3 regions of the Xanthomonas vesicatoria ATCC 35937 genome follow, and region 2 is predicted to be linked to each of the others. Evidence: predicted binding sites of a transcription regulator. Region 2 holds the regulator's gene; each other region holds the start of a gene.
What was found. The regulator FliA, encoded in region 2, starts transcription of late flagellar genes. The targets are predictions, from matches to a motif close to TAAAGTTTNNCNNNCNNNGGCCGATAA.

Region 1 (2,248 bases), 930 kb from region 2:
CGACCGCTTCGGCCTGCTGCCGGATCCGGTCAAGCATCTGTTCGCCATTGCCGAGCTCAAGCTGCAGGCCAATGCGCTGGGTATCCGCAAGCTGGATCTGGGCGAAAACGGCGGGCGGCTGGTGTTCGAGGCCAAGCCGGCGATCGACCCGATGACCATCATCCAGATGATCCAGAAGCAGCCGAAGATCTACACCATGGATGGCCCGGACAAACTGCGCATCAAGTTACCGATGCCCGAGGGCGCAGACCGCTTCAATGCCGCACGTGGTTTGCTGGCTGCACTGGCGCCGGGCTGAGCGCTCCCAGGCGCGGCGTACGTTGTGCAGCTTAGTGATGCCGGGCATACGCCCGGCGCGCGCGATCGCCACAAGGCTAGCTTACGGACCGATGCCATCATGCCCGCACCAAGGCCTGCGCACGCATGCAGCGTGGCGCAGAGAGCAACTACGTCATACACCGGCGCTGCGACCCAGCCGCGCATTCGGGCGGTTCTTGCGCTGACAATCACCACGCTGGAGGCTGTGCGCCGGCGTCTATCGCCTTGACCCACCAGAGATCCGGCGCGCCATTGCATTTGTCCGCAAGCGCTGCCGCCCACTGCGCTGCCCATCTCCGCGGCAGCCGCTCCAGCTCGCTCCTGACCTCAACTGCTGAGCTCACTTAAAACCCTTCCGACGCGGCGTGTGGCACCCGAGTGAGCGCCCGTCAGTGCTGCGCCGTGTTCAGCAGAGCGACTGAAGGCGACAACGTTGGCATGCCATGGTCTCCACGGAAGAGCCTGTCTAAACAAGCGCCCGGCCGCAACGGCAGTGGCCGGCTTCTCAAACATGAGCCATTAAGTCTGAACCGGCGACACCGGTCTCATTTTGGGCTTTGCGCTGAATTTGACCTAAATATTTCCGTTACGCGCCGATACCTGCATAGACCGACATGTCGTTGCCTTACCGCGTACGCGTGAAGCCAGTGTCGAGAACTCCCCCGCGTCATGCCACGTTCTTCGTGTCGCCGCATCTCGAGGTCGCAATGGACATCTTTTCTTCGGATCTTCCCGCTCCACTCACGCTTGCGCTCGAAGGCGAGATGACCATTCGTCGCGCCGCCGAACTCAAGCCACTGCTGCAGCCGGCATTGGCGCATCCGGGTGGATTGCATCTTGACCTGGCGGCGGTGAGTGAGATCGACACCACCGGCCTGCAGCTGCTGTTGGCCACCAAGCAGGCGATTCAGGCCGATGGGCGGCCATTTTCGCTGACCGATTCCAGCCGTGCGGTGTTCGATGTGATCGAGCTGCTCGGCCTGCTTGAGGCACTGTATCCGCATGCGGTTGCCGGCCTCGGCGAACGAATTCACTAACGGACTGATGACGCGCGCATGGACATGAATCAGCTGATGCAGACCTTCCTGGCCGAGAGCCGGGACCTGCTCGAAGACATGGAACGGCATCTGCTCGAAGCCGAACGCGGTACGTCCTCGCCCGATGCCGTCAATGCAATTTTCCGCGCTGCTCACACCATCAAGGGTTCGGGCGGATTATTCGATCTCCCGCAGCTGGTCGGCTTCACCCATGTGGTGGAAAGCGTGCTCGATCTGGTGCGCGAAGATTCGCTCACCCTGCGTTCGGAACTGATCGGGCTGCTGCTGGTGTGCTGCGATCATATCCATGCACTGGTGGAGACCGCCGCCGACCCCGGCCATGCCGATGCCGCTGCGCTGGCTGCCGAAGCCGAGCCGCTGCTGGCGCAATTGCAGAGTTATCTGCAAAGCAGTGCCTGCGGCGTCACCGCCGCTGCCATCCAGCACAGCACGCCAGAAAAACAGAGTGGTTACTGGCGCATCTCACTCAAACTCTTCGCCGACGCACTGCGCTTCGGCAATTCGCCGCTCAAGTTGATCCGCAATCTGCGCGGCCTGGGCTCGGTGGAATCGGTCGGTACCGACTACAGCCAATTGCCACGGTTTGAAGAACTCGACCCGGAAGCCAATTATCTTGGTTTCCAGATCCTGCTGCGCAGCGATGCCAACCGCGCCGCGATCGAAGAGGTGTTCGAGTTCGTCCGCGACGATTGCGATCTGGACATCGCCGCAGTGCCTGCGCCAACCGACACCGCCATGCTGCTGGCCAGCGAGCCGGCGGTGGGCGCTGCGCCGGCCAGCGTGCTTGCCGCCGTGCCCAATGCGGCAGCGGCACCGGCCCGCAACGCACCTGAGGCAGGCGGCCGCAACAACGACGCGCGCTCGATCCGCGT
Region 2 (2,248 bases):
AGACCGGCCGCTTCGGCAGCGCCTTGTCGGTGGTGGTCGACCACCAACTGCCCATCACCTGGGTGACTGACGGACAGCGGGTCCCCGACGACCTGCACCGCGCCAATGCCGCCAGTCTCGTTCTTCGTCTTGAAGATTTACGGCGCGCTGCCGATAAGCCCTGTACTCCGGAGCACAACCATGCAGTCGCGTGAATACGCAAAGCTGACCAACGCCTTCCCCCTGTCGGCGACCCGTCCCGAGCCTTTGGGCCCGGTGCGCACCATTGCCGTGACCGGTGGCAAGGGCGGCGTGGGCAAGACCAACATCTCCGCCAACCTGGCCGTGGCGCTTGCCGACATGGGCAAACGCACGCTGCTGCTGGACGCCGACCTTGGTCTGGCCAACCTGGATGTGGTCCTGGGCCTGTCGCCCAAGTACACCCTGGCCGACCTGATCGCCGGCCGCTGCACGCTCGATGAAGTCATCATCGAAGGTCCCGGCGGCGTGCTGGTAGTGCCGGCCGCGTCCGGTCGCCGTCACATGGCCGAATTGGCCCCAGCCCAGCACATCGGCCTGGTCAATGTGTTCTCCGAACTGGAACGCGACCTGGACGTGATGGTCATCGACACCGCCGCCGGCATCACCGACAGCGTGCTGACCTTCTGCCAGGCCGCGCAGGACACGGTGGTGGTGGTCTGCGACGAGCCGGCCTCGATCACCGACGCCTACGCGCTGATCAAGGTGCTCTCCCGCGAACGCGGCGTGGACCGCCTGCAGATCATCGCCAACATGGTGCGCGACCCCAACGAAGGCCGCCTGCTGTACGACAAGCTCTCGCGCGTCTGCGAAAAGTTCCTCGGCGATGTGTCGCTGAACTACCTCGGCCACGTGCCGCAGGACGACTGGTTGCGCCTGTCGGTGCAGCGTCAGCAACCCGTCATCAAGGCCTACCCGTCAAGCCCATCGGCGCAGGCCATTGCAGAAATCGCACGCCGTACCTCGCGCTGGCAGGCCCCCACCGTGCCGCGCGGCAACGTCGAGTTCTTTGTCGAACGCATCATTCAACGGGGAGTGGCCGCATGAGCACTGCTACCGCAACCACGGCCAGCGCGCAGTACCGCGCCGTGCAGCGCAACAACGCCAACGACGTGGTGACCCAGCACGCCGACCTGGTCCGCCGCATCGCCCACCATCTGGCGGCGCGTCTGCCGGCCAGCGTGGAAGTGGACGACCTGATCCAGGCCGGCATGATCGGCCTGATCGAAGCCTCGCGCAGTTACGACTCCGACCAGGGCGCCTCGTTCGAAACCTATGCCTCGATCCGTATCCGCGGCTCGATGATCGACGAGATCCGCCGTGGCGACTGGGTACCGCGCTCGGTGCACCGCCGTGCCCGCGACGCTGCCGCCGCAGTACGCAAGATCGAGCAGAACACCGGCCGCGCCGCCGCCGCCACCGAAGTGGCCGCAGCCATGGAAATGCCGCTGCCCGATTACCTGCGGCTGATGGAAGACGCCGCACGCGGCCAGGTGCTGAGCCTGGAATCGCGCATCGAAGATCACGGCGAGCTGGATACCACCGCCAAAGGTGGCCCCAACCCGCAGCAGATGATGGAGCGTGGCGAATTCGGCCGCGAGCTGGGCAAGGCCATCGGCCAGCTGCCCGAGCGCGAGCAGCTGGTGCTGTCGCTGTACTACGAACAGGAATTGAACCTGAAGGAAATCGGCGCCGTGCTGGGTGTCAGCGAGTCGCGCGTCTGCCAGATCCATGGCCAGGCCGTGGTGCGTTTGCGCGGCCGCCTCAAAGTCTTCGAACTGGCTGATGCCGGTGTCGAAATCGACGACTAATTTTTTCGCGTAATTTTTAGCGTTAGGAGCTTGATGTGAATAAGAACATGCGGATCCTGATCGTGGACGACTTCTCGACGATGCGACGTATCGTCAAGAATCTGTTGGCGGATCTCGGCTTCACCAATACCGCAGAGGCCGAAGACGGCAACAGCGCGCTGGCCGCGTTGCGTGCGGGCCCGTTCGATTTCGTGGTGACGGACTGGAACATGCCCGGCATGACCGGCATCGACCTGCTGCGCAACATCCGCGCCGACGCCAAGCTCAAGCACCTGCCGGTGATGATGGTGACCGCCGAAGCCAAGCGCGAGCAGATCATCGAAGCGGCGCAGTGTGGCGTGAACGGCTACATCATCAAGCCGTTCACCGCGCAGACGCTGGAAGAAAAGCTGGGCAAGGTGTTCGAACGTCTGGCGGCG
Region 3 (2,248 bases), 1.7 Mb from region 2:
TCGGCAAATCGTTTGCTCAGATAGGCGATGGTTTTTTCTTCGCCGGCAGTGGCCGGGCCGCGCCCTTCATAGGCATCGGACGCCAGCTCCTTGACGTCGCGCGAGATGCGCGCGCCATCGAAGCTCGGCGCCTGCGCCATCACTGCGGTCGAGACCGCCATTGCCAAGAGTCCCACGGCAAGTCGCTTCATTGCATACCCCAGATATCAGACAGCCCTGGAGTGTAGCCACCCGCGGGTGCAAGCGGCGGCATGTCGCGGGATTACAGCCTGCGCTGGCTGTGCATTGCCTGGGAGCGGCGGCACATGCGTGCACGATGCGACACCGGCGATGCTCGCGCCCGGAGCGGCTAGCAAACCGTAGCGCGCCGTCGTCAGGTGGGTGCAGACCGCGCACGCAAGACCTCAGTGCACGAGGGGCACATGCCGCACCGAACACCGGCCTCGCCCGCCTGGCGGTGAGCACGGTCGTTTTGTTACCGACGCTTAGAACAGGTCCACGCTGCCGGTTTGTTGCGTGGTCTGCAGCAGTTGCCCGCTGGTGATCAGCTCGGAATACACCACGGCGCGATTGCGGCCGTGCTGCTTGGCCCAGTACAGCGCCTTGTCCGCTTCGTCCAGCAGTTGGCTGATCAGGCGCCCGTGGGTCAGCTCCACGATGCCGGTGCTGAGCGTGACCTGGCCAACCTGCGGGAACACGTGCTCGGCGACGGCCAGGCGGAAGCGCTCGAACAGGCTGACCGCAACATCGCGATCCACCCCACGCAGCACGATCACGAACTCTTCGCCGCCGAAGCGGAACAGCAGATCGTCCTGACGGAACGCGCGCTGCATCAGCTGCGCCACCAGCAGCAGCACCTCGTCGCCGTACAGATGGCCGAAGGTGTCGTTGACACGCTTGAAGTGATCGATATCGACGATGCCCAACCAGACCTGGTCGTTGGCCGGCGCGTCTGCCCCGCCTGCAAACAACCGCAGAATCACATCGTCGAAAGTCTTGCGATTGCGCAGCCCGGTCAACGCGTCGCGCTGCGCATCGTCGAGCAGGCTGCGATAGTTCTGGAAGAAGCGTGCAAAGCCCTGCAGCATCGCCTGTTCGGCAATACCGGGCGGGCGCGCACCGCCCACCCGCAGGCAGGTGCGGATGCCGCGCGCCTCCATCATCGGGTAGAGCAATAACGCGTGGCCATCCTGCTGCAGGCGCACCACATCGCCAGGGCCATGCACGTCGGCCAGCCGCGCACGCATCTGCGCATCCTTGAGTTCGGCCACCGTCAACGACAGGCGGCCATCGTCGTGCAGGCGGGTTTCGGCCATGGTGCGGCCGTCCGGGGCGATGCGCAGCAGCGACAATTCCTCGGCGGCGCAGACCTCGCGCATGGTGCGCAACAGGCTCAGATCAAGCAGATCGGCGTCGCGGATGGCGGTCATGTCCACCATCCGTTCCAGCAATGGCGTGGCGCTCATCGGCGGCGCAGCCGGTACGCAAACGCAGGCGCGTCCTGCGGGACACCGCGGGCTGGCGGACAAGTGATGTGGCAATGCGCAGGCTTCACGACAACGACCGGCAATCGGGATGCCGGTTCATCGGCGTCCCACCAGCAAACTTGAGGTCGCTGCCCGGCCACGCTCAGCGCGCGGCCAGCCGCCGCGGCACCACGGACACAACCGCTCCCGACGCCGGTGGCGGCGGACGTCCTGGAGCACTCAGGGCAGCGCGGATTCCAGTGCGTCCTCGCCCAGGGCATGCCGCTGCATCAGCCGGCGGCTACCGGCATTCAGACCTTTCACCTGCACGTCCAGATCGTGGTGGCGCAGCCGCTGCACAACCTTGTCCAGCGCTGCCACCGCGGTGATGTCCCAGAAATGCGCGCGGCTGACGTCGATCACCACCGCACGGCCGGGTACCTCGCGCGCATCGAAGGCGTCGATGAACACATCGGCCGAGGCGAAGAACACCTGTCCGCGCACGGTGTAGGTGCGCACGCCGTCCGCGCCGTCGCCGTGGGCGATCTGCAGCAGGCCGGCCACCTTGAAGGTGAAGAACACTCCGCTCAGCACCACGCCCACCGCCACCCCGGCGGCCAAGTTGTGGGTGATCAAGGTCACCGCCACCGTGGCGAGCATCACCACGCTGGAGGTCCGCGGGTGGGTCACCACGGTGCGCAGCGAGCGCCAGTCGAAGGTCTCGGCCGACACCATCACCATGATCGCCACCAAGGCCACCACCGGCACCTGCGACACCCACG

Region 1: the regulator FliA is predicted to act here: its motif matches at 892-918, upstream of BJD12_RS05225 (STAS domain-containing protein).
Region 3: the regulator FliA is predicted to act here: its motif matches at 1,584-1,610, upstream of BJD12_RS15880 (GGDEF domain-containing protein).

The regions. Positions count from the first base shown of each region.
Region 1 covers NZ_CP018725.1:1,194,378-1,196,625, forward strand. The annotation lists gene mfd (transcription-repair coupling factor) at 1-298, shown strand, start outside; gene BJD12_RS05225 (STAS domain-containing protein) at 1,026-1,355, shown strand; gene BJD12_RS05230 (chemotaxis protein CheA) at 1,374-2,248, shown strand, end outside.
Region 2 covers NZ_CP018725.1:260,716-262,963, reverse strand. The annotation lists gene flhF (flagellar biosynthesis GTPase FlhF) at 1-194, shown strand, start outside; gene BJD12_RS01075 (MinD/ParA family protein) at 181-1,065, shown strand; gene BJD12_RS01070 (RNA polymerase sigma factor FliA) at 1,062-1,829, shown strand; gene cheY (chemotaxis response regulator CheY) at 1,865-2,248, shown strand, end outside.
Region 3 covers NZ_CP018725.1:3,664,786-3,667,033, reverse strand. The annotation lists gene BJD12_RS15890 (M28 family metallopeptidase) at 1-191, opposite strand, end outside; RNA gene BJD12_RS15885 (sX9 sRNA) at 348-424, opposite strand; gene BJD12_RS15880 (GGDEF domain-containing protein) at 486-1,466, opposite strand; gene BJD12_RS15875 (SulP family inorganic anion transporter) at 1,707-2,248, opposite strand, start outside.